2 linked regions of the Hydrogenovibrio crunogenus genome follow. The protein of the gene in region 2 interacts with the protein of the main gene of each other region in a pairwise test. Links are inferred from orthologs where the notes say so. Each region holds a gene or a part of one and is shown on either strand. Other genes may lie near its edges.

What was found.
Region 1: the proteins of rlmKL (region 2) and typA interact in binary tests that used the Escherichia coli proteins (3 or more experiments, as listed by UniProt). The link is inferred for Hydrogenovibrio crunogenus from one-to-one orthologs.

What each region holds. Positions count from the first base shown.
Region 1 is NZ_CP032096.1:178,120-187,883, forward strand. Bases 3,606-6,522 are described here. They hold typA (translational GTPase TypA), read right to left. Parts: upstream 6,018-6,522; coding sequence 4,194-6,017; downstream 3,606-4,193. Other genes in these bases: pip (prolyl aminopeptidase), read right to left, coding at 3,606-4,063; GHNINEIG_RS00795 (YeeE/YedE thiosulfate transporter family protein), read right to left, coding at 6,220-6,522. In the rest of the region: GHNINEIG_RS00765 (hypothetical protein), read right to left, coding at 1-63; GHNINEIG_RS00770 (Hpt domain-containing protein), read right to left, coding at 73-426; GHNINEIG_RS00775 (two-component system response regulator), read right to left, coding at 465-2,558; dtd (D-aminoacyl-tRNA deacylase), read right to left, coding at 2,641-3,090; more of pip, read right to left, coding at 3,092-3,605; more of GHNINEIG_RS00795, read right to left, coding at 6,523-6,726; GHNINEIG_RS00800 (YeeE/YedE family protein), read right to left, coding at 6,739-7,227; GHNINEIG_RS00805 (EAL and HDOD domain-containing protein), read left to right, coding at 7,554-8,741; metH (methionine synthase), read right to left, coding at 8,769-9,764. UniProt on the Escherichia coli protein: A 50S ribosomal subunit assembly protein with GTPase and nucleotide-independent chaperone activity, required for 50S subunit assembly at low temperatures, may also play a role in translation.
Region 2 is NZ_CP032096.1:560,110-566,153, reverse strand. The notes cover bases 3,129-6,044. They hold rlmKL (bifunctional 23S rRNA (guanine(2069)-N(7))-methyltransferase RlmK/23S rRNA (guanine(2445)-N(2))-methyltransferase RlmL), read right to left. Parts: upstream 5,731-6,044; coding sequence 3,526-5,730; downstream 3,129-3,525. Other genes in these bases: GHNINEIG_RS02605 (lytic murein transglycosylase), read left to right, coding at 5,932-6,044; GHNINEIG_RS02615 (GGDEF domain-containing protein), read right to left, coding at 3,129-3,462. Also shown: GHNINEIG_RS02625 (3-deoxy-D-manno-octulosonic acid transferase), read left to right, coding at 1-494; hemN (oxygen-independent coproporphyrinogen III oxidase), read right to left, coding at 540-1,922; more of GHNINEIG_RS02615, read right to left, coding at 2,086-3,128. UniProt on the Escherichia coli protein: Specifically methylates the guanine in position 2445 (m2G2445) and the guanine in position 2069 (m7G2069) of 23S rRNA. Methylation occurs before assembly of 23S rRNA into 50S subunits.

The sequences.
Region 1 (9,764 bases), 380 kb from region 2 along the record:
GTTGAATATATGGTGAGGGTTCTTAGCTAGATGGGTTTCTTGGTCGGTCACTTGGTAATGCATGCGATGTCTCTACAGTTGGCTAAAATGGTTGATTGAATGCTGTAAAAAACGAATCACTTTGTCGGTTTCGTCTTCCACTTGTTTTAACAGACTCTCTTGTCCTTGAGTAATGCCTTCTCTTCCTTTGGTTTCAAGCGCCAAGCATAAATCAGGCAATGTGGTCGCCCCAATATTCGCCGAGCTACCTTTTAATGTGTGCGCTTGATGCCTTAAAGCCTCCGGGTCTTCTTCATCAATAGCGGCTTTAATACCCTTTAACGTCTCGGGTGCAATATCCAAAAAGGTTTGTAAAATATCTTTTAAATCTTCTCCAATCAGTGCTTTTAACTGACTTAAATTCTCTGTATCAACCGGATCAGACATAAATTTTTTTCCTATTCTAGTGAACCTATTATAGCTTACTAAGGCGTTTTCTGAGATTTAAGATACTGTTGAAATTCATCAGCAGGCATCGGCTTGCCGAACATAAAGCCTTGGAAAATATCACAGTTCTTATTTTGAAGGAAAGAGACATGGAATTCTTCTTCAATCCCTTCTGCAACCACTTTGAGGCTCAAACTGTCGGCCATGGCTAAGATGGTGCGGACAATAGCCTGTCCTTCCTGACTTTCCAAGTTATCGATAAAAGAACGGTCGATTTTAATGGCATCAATTGGAAAGCTATGTAGATAGGCGAGAGAAGAATAGCCTGTTCCAAAGTCGTCAATGGACAATGAAACCCCCATGGCTTTCAGTCCTTTTAGGATGCTGATATTGTGATCGGCGTTGCTCATAGCCAAGCTTTCTGTGATTTCCAGATCAAGATACTTCGCAGGCAGAGTTGTGTTTTGCAACACTTCCTGTACTTCTTTGATTAAGTTTGAGCTGGAAAATTGCCGACCTGACAAGTTAACAGCGATACGCATTTCATCAAATCCATTCGCATGCCAATTTTCGGCTTCTTTGATGGCATTTTCTAAAACAAATCGACCAATGTTGACAATCATCCCATTGCTTTCTGCCATAGGTATAAAGACACCGGGTGAAATAGTCCCTTCGGTTGGGTGTTTCCAACGCACCAAAGCTTCAGCGCCATAAGGTTTTAAAGAGTGACCATCAATCTGAGGCTGGTAGTAAACTTCAATCTCATTGCGATCAAGGGCTTTTCTTAAATCATTTTCCAGCATCAGCTGTTCTTTTGATTCGGCATTCATTTCCGCTTGATAGAATAAAAACTGATTGCCGCCATTGAGTTTGGCCTGACTTCGAGCGATATTGGCATGCGCAATCAGCTCGCTGGCTTGATCTCCATCCTGGTTGATGATGCTGATGCCGATCGAGAAAGTGATAAACAATTCTTGATCTTTAACGTTATAGGCTTTCGAAATATCATGAAAAATACGACTGAGAGATAAGTTTAATTCTTGGGCGTCCTCGGCATTCTTAATCAAGATAGCAAATTCATCACTACCTAAGCGGGCCACGAAATCATCTTCTCGCGTGACTTTCTTTAAGCGTTGAGCAACGGTGCGAAGTAGCGCATCCCCATTTTCCTGTCCTAAGTTATCATTGATTTTTTTGAAGCGGTCAATGTCAAGAATCACGGTTGCGCTGTATTTGTCAGGATTGGTTTCTTTTATAAAATTCATTAGGTTTTTATTAAAGAAAGAACGGTTAGCCAAATCCGTCAGTTTGTCATGGCTGGATTGGTAATCGATCAGAGTTTCCGCTTTATGCAAACGACTGATATCCTGGGCCGACCCTGTAATCTTTGAGATGTCTCCATGTTCATCAAAGCTGACTTCCCCTAAACAATCCACATGAGATAATGAGCTATCATGATGCAGAACACGGAAACTGACTTGAATATCATTATAGCCTTGGCTGGCATCGGCAATGGCTTGTTGAATTAATGGCAGGTCTTTCGGAATAATATTGGAAAAGAATTGCTCTAAGGTGACATCTGCCTGATTCGGAATACCGAAAAGCTCAAAGGCTGAACTCGTGCCCGTCACCTGGTCTGCTTTTGCATCCCACTCCCAATAGCCCAGTTTTGCCAGTTTTTGGGCATACATAAGTTGAGACTGACTGGCTCTCAGCTGATCTTCGATTAAAGAAGAGTTAATGGCGTATTTAACTCGCTGACTGAGCAAAGACCAATTAATCGGTTTGGTGATAAAATCTGTCGCGCCACTGGTAAAGGCATGGTCAATTGACCCCATATCATCCTGCGATGTTAGCATTAAGATAGGGACGGCACGGCTCTTTTCATAGTTCCGGATGGCTTCAGTGGCTGCATACCCATCCATTATGGGCATCATCACATCCATTAAAATTAAGCAGGGTGACTCGTTGATAAATTTTGAAAAGCCCTCTTGACCATTTTTGGCATCGATGACTTTAAATCCGGATTTGGTTAGGACTTTATTTAGGGTCAAACGGGTGGTATCGTCGTCCTCAACTACGAGGATTAAAGAGGGATCAATCTGCTTAGAGCTTGTCTCAGAAAGTGGCATGAGAGTTCGTATCACCATTAATTGTTTGGCTAAGTGTAGCCGCTTTTTGTCGAAATTAAAACCTTTATGCCTTATGAAGATGTTAGGTTTCAAGCCAAAAGGTTACAGGCCCATCATTAATTAAACTGACTTGCATGTTGGCACCGAATTTTCCTGTTTGAGGGGAGCCAAACTTCTCGGTAATTAAGGTGACAAATTGCTTAAAAAGGTCGTGTGCCAAGTCCGGCGAAGCCGAGGTGTGAAAGCTGGGACGTAGTCCCTTTTTCGTATCGGCTGCTAAGGTAAATTGCGGCACCAGCAGTAATTCACCGCCTTGACCATTGAAGGCTTGTTGCAGATTGAGGTTCATTTTGTCATCTTCATCACTGAAAACACGGTAATGTAGGAGTTTATGAGCCATCTTTTCTAAGGATTCGGTTGAATCATGTGGTTGAAATCCGCATAAAACAACCAAACCCGATGAAATCTGCCCGATGATTTCATCTGAAACCGATACACTTCCTTGAGTCACTCTTTGCAATAAACAAATCATATTAAGGAGAGATGTCGCCATCAAGATAGAGTTGATCGGTCGCAGCCACCAGCGCTTGAGCAATTTCCAGCTCAAGGGCAGAGTGCCCTGCATGGTCGCATATAATCAGTTGAGCGTTTGGCATGGCTTGTGATAACGCATAGGCTTGATTGACCGGGCAAACCATGTCGTAACGACCTTGAATAATTTGGGTTGGAATTTTTCGAATATAGCCAATATTAGCTAAAATTTGGTTCGGTTCGATAAAGGCGTTGTATTTAAAATAATGACATTCGATGCGCGCCATAGCCAGTGCATGAAAGGGATCACCAAAATGATTCACTAGGTCCTTATCGGCTTTGAGTGTGGAGGTTCTTCCTTCCCAGACAGACCAAGCTTCAGCCGCACTCATTCGAGCAATTTCATTTTCACTGGTCAGGAGTTCGTAGTAGGCGCCAATCATATCGTTTCGTTTTTCTTCAGGAACCGGGGCAATAAAATCCTGCCAGTAATTCGGGTAAAATCGGTTGGCACCTTCTTGATAAAACCAACGAGTGTCTTCATCCCGGCATAAGAAAATGCCGCGTAACACCATAGAAATGACACGCTCTGGGTAGGCTTCAGCATAGAGTAAACTCAACGTTGACCCCCAGGAGCCACCAAACAATATCCAACGATCAATCTCTAAATGCCGTCGAATTTTTTCGATGTCTTCAATCAAGTGAGCCGTGGTATTGTTGGTTAAACAGGCATGAGGGCGGGATTTTCCGCACCCACGCTGATCAAATAAGATAATACGATATTCATCCGGATTGAAAAAGCGGCGTTGCATTGGGGTGGTGCCCCCACCGGGGCCACCATGGATAAACAAGACTGGCAGACCGAGGGGATTACCGCTTTCTTCGATGTAAAGCGAATGCGTGTTATCAACCTGTAAGCTATGTTCGCTATACGGCTTGATGGGCGGGTACAAGATCTGTTCTAAAGTCATCATAATGCAATTTTAGCCTAAACCGAACGGAAGACCAAAAGAATCTTTTTCAGAAAGCATAAACGAAAAAAGCCCCTAAAAAGTAACCAGGCCTGGTCATTTTTAGGGGCTTTTAATTTAAGCAGAGAGAAGCTTATAACTTGCTGCGGCCTGCTTTTTTACGTTCGTTTTCAGTCAATAATTTTTTACGAATACGGACGTGATGTGGGGTGACTTCAACCAGCTCGTCATCATCGATAAATTCAAGCGCTTGTTCCAGCGAGAAAATAATCGGTGGTGTCAAGGTTAGAGCTTCATCCGTTCCTGATGCACGCATATTCGTTAACTGTTTCCCCTTCAAAGGATTGACGGTTAAGTCATTGGCGCGACTGTGTAGCCCGATGATCATGCCTTCATACACTTCTTCCCCGTGACCGATATATAAACGCCCACGGTCTTGCAAGTTGAATAGGGCAAACGCTAAAGCTTTCCCTTGACCAATTGAGATCAATACACCGTTGTTACGCTCACCCAATGTGCCTGAGAATTTCGGACCATAATGAGAGAAGCTCGAGAAGATCAATCCGTTTCCTTGAGTCGCTGTCATGAACTCAGTACGGAACCCAATCAAGCCGCGAGAAGGAATGATGAAGTCGATACGTACACGACCATGTCCATCTGGCACCATGTCTTGCATTTCGGCTTTACGCTCACCCAATTTTTCCATGATGGCACCTTGTGCTTCTTCTGGCACATCTACCGTTAGGTTTTCGTAAGGTTCTTGCGTTTCACCATCAATTTCTCTGAAGATTACTTCTGGACGAGAAATCCCCATTTCAAAGCCTTCACGACGCATGGTTTCAATCAGAACGGATAAATGTAGTTCACCACGACCGGAAACTCGGAATTTGTTGGCGTCATCCGTTTCTTCAACGCGCAAGGCAACGTTGGTTAATAATTCTTTATCCAAACGCTCACGAATTTGACGAGAGGTTAGCAACTTACCATCCTGACCGACGAAAGGAGAGTCGTTGACTTGGAATGTCATGCTGACCGTTGGTTCATCAACCGTCAAGGCTGGTAAAGCTTCAACATGGTTCGGATCACATAACGTATCTGAAATGTTCAAAGGATCTAGCCCTGTGAATGCAACGATGTCACCGGCGTGTGCTTCTTCAACACTGACACGCTCAAGACCGTGGTAACCGAACAATTCACCCATTTTACCTTTACGTTCTTTTCCTTCGGCATCAATGATCACAATTGGCATTCCGGTTTGAACGGCCCCACGTTTGATACGGCCTGTTCCGATAACCCCTTTATAAGTGTCATAATCCAATGAGATACATTGCAACTGGAATGGTCCGCCCAAATCAACATCTGGTGCAGGTACGTTTTCCGTGATGATCTTGAAAATCGGTGTCATGTCACCTTCGCGAACATCTTCATCCAACCCAGCAAAACCATTTAGACCGGATGCATAAATCACATCAAAATCCATCTGTTCATCAGTGGCACCTAGACGGTCAAACAAATCAAATGTCTGGTCTAAAACCCAGTCAGGACGTGCGCCTGGACGGTCAATTTTATTGATGACAACAATCGGTTTTAGGCCTTGCTTCAATGCTTTTTCCGTCACAAAACGTGTTTGTGGCATCGGTCCTTCCACGGAATCGACCAAAAGCAATACCGAATCAACCATCGATAAAATACGTTCAACCTCACCACCGAAATCAGCATGGCCCGGAGTATCAACGATATTGATACGGAAATCGTTCCATTTGACGGCGGTGTTTTTAGACAGGATCGTGATACCACGTTCTTTTTCTAGATCATTGGAGTCCATCATACGATCCCCCATGTCTTTACGGATATCGTCAAAGGTGCCAGATTGTCTTAGAAGTTGGTCAACCAACGTGGTTTTACCGTGGTCAACGTGCGCAATAATGGCAATGTTGCGAATATGATCTGTGTTCATGCGGGGGACTCTCAATTTTTCAAAAAAACGTATTATACTGGAATGACAATAGAAGTTTGTGTAATCTGATGAAATGATTAAGATTTATTGCAGAAAGTCATGCAAAAATGGAAGTAAAGCCCGATATTGTGCGGGAGAGAGATTTTGAGCCAGCGAATTTTGCGTTGCTGACTTTCATCTCTCAGGGGGTTAAGCTGGCTTCTTACGAGTTAGATGTGGTTTTTTGAGCCTTTTCGAGACGAATGTAGCTTTGTAAAATGCCATAAGCCATCGTTCCGATCAGTAAGCCGATCAATGCAAAAATACCTGCAATTTTTCCTTCTCCAATCATGGCAGGGATGGTGCCTGGGCAGGAAGCCGTCATGCCCCAACCAATCCCAAATAACATGGCACCAGCGATTAACCCTTTCTGATAAGGTTTTTTAACAAAATCCACTTCTGCGCCGGTTGCAACGGCTGTGACATGAAATTTTTTCATCAGGGTGACCCCAATCATGGCGATGACCACAGCCATGGCAATGACAATCAGTAATTGGAAGTCCTGAAACAAGAACATCTTGGCATGGTAATCATAGGTGGTTGCGCCCGCATGACTCATAAAAAAACCAAAGGCAATTCCCATTAACAAGCCGAAAAAGTTATTGCGATAGACAAAGCTAAAAGAAACCAGGTATAGCCGAATGCTTTTTAAAATCGGTAGCTTATGCATTTTGAAATCCCTTTAGGTTCCGAATAATAAGTGAGTGGTAAAGAATGCGCTCATAAAGAACACTGCCCCTGCCAATAAGCTAGGAGGGTTGAGCATGGCACCGCCGACTAATGCGTGACCTGTTGTACATGCGCCCGCTAATCGTGCGCCGAAGCCAAGGAGGGCACCACCAAAGATTAGCCAAATGGCTTTACCGGCCAACGTTTGGGGTAGAATGTCGTTGTACATACCCATGTCAAAACTAAAATGCCAAGGCTCAGGGGAACCGAGAGCACTGATGAGTCCTCCTATAGGAATACCTAACAAAAACCAAAGGCGTGAATTGTTTATGTTTTTGTATTCACCTGTTCGAAAATATTCGACATTTTTGAACATCATGCCACAAAAGTTCCCATACCCAGTTGAGCACCCCGCAGGCTTGCCCATTAACCAGAAATGAAAAATAACAAATAAGCCCATGGCTATACCGGCTATCCAAGCGCTCCAAACAACAACTTCCATGATTTATCCTAGAATAAATTTGTTTAATTAATGGTATTTTTAAACAATGAAAACACAGAGTCAAAAAGAGGTTTTTTGTTAAGCTATAGAAAAATTTTATGGAATATAAAAAATATGAATCAATAAGGTTCGAAAGAGTAAGTAATTGTTATTAAAGAATAATTGAATTTAGCTTGGCTCTGATTGCTTTTCCCTTGGTATAGAAAGCATCGAAAGAAATATTTTTCAAGGCATAAAAATAATTATCGCTGTCGGTCAGCAGAAATACTTCGGATAAAAAATAAGCTGTGATATTCTAACAACCAATCTTTTAATTTCAGTCACTTATGTCAAATAATGATTTTTTTATAGGCCGACAGCCCATTCTAGATGGCAACAGTCAAGTGTATGGGTATGAACTTCTTTTCAGAGGTGGTTTTGACCCTAATGAAGCCGAGTTCGACTCTGCAGAAGGTGCAACGGCGACAGTTTTACATAACGCTATGATGAACCTGGGGCTCGAAACGATCGTGGGTGACAGAAAAGCGTTTATCAATTTTCCTCAAAGTTTTTTTTGCATCCATGATGAACCTAGTTTTTCTAATAATATTATTGTGATTGAGATGCTTGAAGATGTTGAGCCTACCGAAGAAGTGATTACCGGTGTGATGTCGCTTAAAGAAAAAGGTTATACCATCGCGCTAGATGACTTTATCTTCAAACAAAAATTGGTGCCTCTGATCAAGTTAGCCGATCTGATTAAGTTTGACGTTCAGTATGTCAAATTAGAGAATTTACCGGTCTTGTTTAATAAAGTTAAAACGGTGACCCGAGCAAAAATCGTGGCTGAGCGGGTAGAGACCAAAGAAATGTTTGCTGCTTGTAAAGAGGCGGGAGCTGATTATTTTCAAGGGTACTTCTTTGCCAAACCGGAAATTATCACGGGGCAGCAACTTAGTGTGAATCAATTGAATTTGATGCAATTGCTCGAAAAAATTGCGGATGAAGACATTAGCTTGGATGACTTGGTCAATGTCATTGAAAAAGATGTGGGGCTGTCGCACAAGTTAATGAAGTTTGCCGAGCAATACCGTAACGCCCGGATGCCAACCTTTTCAAGTTTAAAAGAAGTGATGAGTTTATTTGGATTAAAGCGGGTGCAGTCGTGGGCGACGATGTTATCGCTGGCCGCATTAAATGATGTCTTACCTGAAGTGTTTAACCTTGCAAGAGTGCGAGCGATTTTTATGCGCCGATTAGCTCAAAATAAAGGCTTAACGAATGTTGACAGTTATTATTTAGCCGGGCTCTTTTCGTTGCTGGATACTCTGATGGGAAAAGCGTTAGAAGAGCTTTTGTCACAGTTACCCATTAATGATGCAATAAAAATAGGTCTTGTTGAAGGGCAAGGAGTGTACGGAGATCTCTTGGCGACGGCTCAGCGATATGAAAATATCGCTGTAGACATTGAAGAACCTGGGGTGGCAGCGCTTTATTTTGAGGCGATTGCTGAAGCTTCAAAACAAGCGATTTAACCTAGGAAGGTATTTAGAGAGGTTAGGTTAATTGGCAAAATCTTCTGGATCATATCCCAAGTTCGGTGCCAGCCACTTCTCAGTTTCTTCAATTGACCAGCCTTTACGAACTGCATAGTCTTCCACTTGATCTCGGCCAATTGATCCGACGCCGAAATAGCGAGATTCTGGGTGGGCGAAATAGGTTCCGGAAACCGCAGCCGTTGGCGTCATCGCAAAACTTTCGGTGATTTCCAACCCAATTGTCTCATCTGGTTTGATTAAATCCCAGAGAATGCCTTTTTCAGTATGATCTGGGCAGGCTGGGTAACCCGCTGCCGGGCGAATGCCTTGATACCGTTCACGAATGATGTCTTCGTTTTCAAGCTGTTCATCGGGCGCATAGCCCCAATCTTCCTTACGAACCATTTCATGCAATGTTTCGGCAAAGGCCTCAGCAAAACGATCTGCCAATGCTTTCAGCATGATCGCATGGTAATCATCATGTTCCTTTTCAAAGCGCTCGACATGTTCATCGATGCCAATACCCGCTGTCACGGCAAAGAAGCCAATGTAGTCAGCGACGCCACTTTCTTTCGGAGCAATAAAATCGGACAGACAGTTGTTCGCTCCACCGCGTTTTTTCTCCGCTTGTTGACGTAAATGATGGAAGGTATGAAGCACTTCAGTTCGGCTTTCATCTGTGTAGACTTCAATATCATCCCCAACTCGATTGGCAGGATAGAATCCGTATACGGCTTTTGCTGTCAGCCAATTTTCATCAATGATTTTGGTCAGCATGGCTTGAGCATCGGCAAACACTTTGCGCGCTTCTTCTCCCACCACTTTGTCGTCTAAAATTCTTGGATAAAGACCATGCAACTCCCAAGACTGGAAGAAAGGGGACCAATCAAAGCGTTCCAGTAGTTTGTCTAATGGAAAATTCTCAAGCACTTTGGTGCCGAGGAAGCTTGGCTTAATAGGTGTGTAATTCTCCCAGGCCTGGTCGTTCAAAGCAGGGTTTAAGCGCGCTTGTTTAATCGG
Region 2 (6,044 bases):
ATGCACTGTTGATACTGGTTCCTCGCCACACAGATCGATTTTTGGAAGTGGCTGACTTACTGTCTGACAAACACATCCCGTTTGCAAGCCGTTCTAAAGATGAACTGATTCAATCAGACACGCAAGTTTATTTGGCCGATACCATTGGAGAACTGATGAATTGGTTTGCAGCTTGTGACGCTGCATTTATAGGTGGCAGTCTGGTACCTTTTGGCGGACATAATATCTTGGAGCCGGCCGCGCTGAAAAAGCCGGTTTTGTCTGGACAGTATCATCAAAACCTGCAAGCGCTCTATGATTCGTTCAAACAAGACGAAGCCATCTTGATTTCTCAAGATGAAAACGAACTGGCTCAACAGTTGATTCAATTGGCCGACTCTCCTGAATGGCGCAATCAAAAAGCCGAAGAAGCCTATGCTTGCTTTGAAAAACAATCCGGGGCTTTACCGAAATTAATGCATGAAATTGGTCAACTACTTCCGCCAACAGAATGAACCCAAAAATGACCAGGCCTGGTCATTTTTAAGTTTACCATCGGTTTAAATCACTTTTGAAAAACGATTTTGTGTGCCTTGTTTTAAATAAGCATCAAATGCCATACAAATATTTCGAATTAAGAGTCGTCCTGCCGCAGTGACATAGAGATCCGAATCAGACAATTCAACCAAGCCATCTTCAATCATTGGAGCCAATGCGTTCATTTCTTGCTCAAAATATTCTTTAAACACAATACCCCACTGAGCTTCAATACTGTTGAAATTCAGATGAAAATGACTGATTAAACGCGTAATCACATCACGGCGCAGCTCATCATCTTCAGTCAGCTCCACCCCTCTGAAGACAGCAAGGTGCCCGGCATCAATCGCCTGATAATAGTCATTCAGACTTTTATAATTCTGCGCATAGGTATTATTAATCAACGAAATCGAGGTAGCGCCCATGCCAATCAAATCGCATTCTGCATGGGTAGAATACCCCTGAAAGTTACGATAAAGGGTTTCATTTCGTTGAGCAATGGCAAGTTCATCGTCGGGTTTAGCAAAATGATCCATGCCAATATAAACATACCCCGCTTCCAGCAGGCGGTTGGTTGTGGCATGCAAAATGGCCAGTTTCTCATCCGGTGAAGGCATGTCCGCTTCGTTCATTTTTTTCTGTGTTGGAAACATGCTCGGCATATGGGCATAGTTAAAAATCGAAAAACGATCTGGTGCAACTTCCAAAACCTTGTCTAACGTTGCCATAAAGCCCGCTTCGGTTTGATGCGGCAACCCGTAAATCAAATCCACGTTCACCGACATAAACCCGGCTTCACGAGCGCCCTCCAAGACTTCAAACGTTTGCGCTTCCGTTTGAATACGATTCACCGCTTTTTGAACCTTAGGATCAAAATCTTGAACCCCTAAGCTCATACGATTAAACCCAAGCTCTCGCAATAGTTTAACCGACTCTTTATTGGCTTCTCTCGGATCAATTTCAATCGAGTACTCGCCTGAATCATCATCATGTAAATTAAAATGCTGACGGGTAACGGCCATCAATTCTCGCATTTCATCCATGTTGATAAAAGTTGGCGTACCGCCTCCCCAATGCAGCTGGTCTACTTTTCGGTTTGAATCAAATAATTTAGCCTGCATTTCGATCTCTTGATACAAACGCGCTAAATAAGGCGTGGTTTTGCTACGATCGCGTGTCCAGACTTTATTACAGGCGCAGAAAAAGCACACCGTATCGCAGAAAGGAATATGAAAATATAATGAGAGATTTCGATCTGATGCATTGCTGCGTTCTGCAGCTGCTTGATAGTCCGCCACGCCAAACGTTTCATCAAACTGTACTGCTGTTGGATAAGACGTATACCTTGGACCTGATTGGTTATAGCGCTTAATTAGATCTTCATCAAATCGAATAGATTGTTCCATAGAGCATCTCTTTTATCATTTAAATAGGCAGCTATTTCCAGGTTTACGATAATCTGCCTTCATTTTCAAAGCCAAAGAATTCTATCAAAAAAAAAGAGAACCAACGAAAGACCGTCAACAGACTTAATATAAATCAATCTTTCGTGTCTATTAGCAATGCGCTTTATGGTTTTTGGATTGGAATCACGTCATAGACTTGATGGCAAACTTGGTTCCGACCATTTTCTTTCGCCAAATAAAGCTGTTTGTCTGCCAGCTCAAAAACCTCTTCTTCCGACAAGCTTAATCCAGCCCAGTAACTCAGAGCGCCACAACTGACCGTTAAATGCATTTCCTGTTCGGTGCCAGCAAAAAATACTTCCTCTTCTACCGCCTTACGAATTCTTTCAGCCAACATTTCCGAGCCTTCAGAGTCCTTATCTAAGGTAATGATCACAAATTCCTCACCCCCCCAGCGAAACAGCATATCTTCTGTTCGCGCTACGTGATCTAAAATCTCAGCCACTCGTTTTAGAACAGCATCGCCCACCACATGGCCATGTTCGTCATTAACCGCCTTAAAGAAATCAACATCCACAATTACCAAATCCAACCAAAAGTCATGGCGTTTCGCAAAAGCCAGTGCTTTATCAAATTCCAAATCAAATGCTCGACGGTTGGGAAAGCCGGTGAGCGAATCGGCATTAGCTGCTGCCACAAACTCCTGTTCGATCAAGTTCAGCAACACTTCCATCACATCTTCAGAAGCCACTTCCATCTCGAATAACAGTTCAACAATATTTTCAGGCCGGTTATGGTTTGATTCTTCAATTGCCATCGTGCCTAAACGGTGAACTTGTTCATGGGCATTTAAAAACTTACGGCGCTTGGATTTCGGAATCAACTCCAGTCCACCATTGTCCAACCATTTGGCTAAACAACATTTTAGGTGGCTTGTTTCAAACCCATGAATATTTGTTTCATATCCCAACGAAAGTTCAAATGCTGAAATTTTCCAAGTTTGGTGGTCAATATAAGCTTGTAAGACATCTTTTGGTAAATCAAATGCCACCAAGCGATAAGAATTTTTAAGTCGACGAATTTCTTGACTGGATCGAGCTTTCATTCGCTCAATTGATTCTGCCACAGTAAAAATCGTTGCGACAATGGATTGCCCGACATCCAGAACATGACATAAACTGCTGGCCAACGCATCACTTTCCAGGCCTTCGGCATACATGATAAATTGCATTCGCATATGCGCGAACAACAACAAGATTTGATTTTGTGTCAGCCCGCTTTTTAACCAATAAAGCGCTTGATGATACTGAACATTATAAAAACTGTTCTGATACACACCATGAATCAGTTTTTGATAATAATCATTTGCCAGAAGCAATTCTGGCGTTAAGGCATGTAACTGATAAGCCTCAATCCATTGAGCCACACTTTGCTCAAATTGAGGTTCTTGTTCCAGTAAGTAAGAATAATGCTTCTCGACTTCCAGTTTATCGAGAGGGCTGATTCTGACCATTTCTTTTATCGTACTGATATGAATCATACGTCGCCACCTATCTTTTGAGTTCAGAGTCCTTGTGCAACAAAGGACAATTCCTTTTACTGGCTACTGACGAGAAAACAGCCAGGCCTGGTGAATTTTCATATTTCGAGCATAGTCTTTTGGCATGGTTCTTTGAGTGATATTTTCGATTTGATAGTCTGGCTCAAAGATTGCCTTATCTAATTTAAATTTTCTTAAGTTGGTTGAGAAGATAAGTTTGCCATCTTTTGACAACAACTTCAGTGTTTTTTGAATTAAATCAACATGGTCACGTTGAATATCCAAGGTACCTTCCATGCGTTTCGACGTTGAAAACGAAGGCGGATCCAAAAAAATCACATCAAATAAATCTTTCGGGTTTTGAGTCGCTGTCTCCAACCATTCCAGTACATTCTCCTGCTGTAAAACATGCTGTTTTTCGTTAATGTCATTACACATAAAATTGTGTTTTGCCCAATACAAATAGGTTTTTGACATATCCAAACTCAAACTGCTTTTACAGCCGGCTTTCACCGCTTCCGCCGTGGCGGTTGCGGTATAGCAAAACAAATTCAGCAGCCGTTTACCCGCTGCTAATTTGGCCACTTCTTGGCGCACCTGACGATGGTCCAAAAAAATCCCCGTGTCTAAATAGTCAGTAAAATTCACTCGTAAACGCGTTTGGTTTTCGACAATGGTGAAGAACGCTTTTTGCTCGTCCAAACGCTCATATTGATCCTGACCTTTTTGTTGACTACGCACCTTAAAGACGATTCTTTCAGGCGAGACATTAAAGACCGAGGGTAATACCGACATGGCTTCATACAAACGGCGCTTGGCTTTGGTTGGGTTGACAGTTTTCGGCGGCGCATACTCAGCAACTACCACCCAAAGCCCCGATTCCAAAGTGTCGTATAAGTCAATGGCTAAAGCATATTCAGGGATATCCGCATCGTACACGCGGTAGGCTGAAATATCATTTTGCTTCACCCAGGATTTTAAGCCTTTCATATTCTTGCGAATACGGTTCGAGACCATCTTCGCATTGTCGGTGTTAGCCAAATCTGGCTGTAGTTGCAAAACCTGTTCCGCCAAATCTTGTTTGGGCTGTAACGCCGGCTGCCTAAACCATTCTTCTTCAATCTCAAAGCGGAATAAACGACACGCCATTGCGCCGTTAAAAAAGTCATGAGAACGTTTAGCCTTAATGCCTAAAAACATGCCCAGCTCGGTATGACACGTCAATACCGCGGCTTTCCAGTGAACAAATTCCGCCTTCAGATACTCACCAAGCTTTAAATAAACTTGTTTAACGGTCTCTTCTTCTCCAAGACGCTCACCGTAAGGCGGGTTACAAACAATCAAACCGGGTTGCCAATCCCCCCACTTTCGGCCTTGTTCAACTGCCATTTGCTTGATTTCAATCACATCATCATAACCCGCCGCTTGAATACTGTTGCGCGCCACATCCAATGACTTATGAGAAATGTCGGAACCATAAATATTCGGTAAATGCCTTAAACCAGCCTGTTCTCGCTGTTCAGCTTCATCAACCAAGTTTTGCCACAATAATTCATTGTGTCCCAGCCAGTAATTCAATAACATTTCACCGGATTTGGCTAACCCTGGTGCGGTATCGGATGCCATCAAAGCAGCTTCCACTAAAAAGGTTCCCGACCCACACATGGGGTCGTAGAAAGCCCCCCCTTGTCGTGCAATCTCCGGCCAATTGGCGCGCATCAAAATCGCTGCGGCGACATTTTCTTTCAAGGGCGCTTCAACTTGAATCCCCTCACGATATCCACGTTGATGCAAGCTATAACCCGACAAGTCCAGACTTAACGTCAATTGGTTACGATTCAAGTGCCCATGCACTCGAATATCAGGCACTTCGGTGTCAATAGAAGGTCGCACTTGATAATGTTCTCGGTAATAATCGACAATCCCATCTTTGATTTTTAACGCCCCATAATGACTGTGTGTAATCCCCAGTCCCTGCCCAGAAAATGAGACGGCAAAAGTGCCTTCTTTATCTAAATGTTGTGACCAGTCAATAGACTGTACGACCGAACTTAAGGCCTCTTGATTCGGTAATTCCGTTTCCAGTAGCACCAAATATATCCGATTGGCCAAACGAGACCACAAACAACTGCGATAACCAACTTCTAACTCTCCATCAAAAGTAGCCCCGGTCGGCTGGGTTTTGATATTCTCGGCACCGAAAGTGGTCAGCTCCTCTCGAAGCAGTTCATTTAACCCTTTAGGCGCAGTTGCAAAAAAACGACACATTGAAATTACCTATCTTTAAAAACGTTATTTTACTGCATTCCGGCCCAACACTTTAGTAAAATGGCCTACCTAAATCAAACACTTGGACGGTTGATTCATTGACGGCCATGATTTAGTCAATGTTTAGGACTTGCACTTCCAATTAAAACGGTCCAGACTGCATAACAAACACAACAACTATAAGCACATTTGAACATCACTATGACACCAAAATTTTACCGACATTTTTTCATGGTTTGTATGGCCTTTATCCTTTTATCAGGTCCTCAAGCTTATGCCTATACTCCGCCGCCACAGTCAGAGTCTGACTTCCA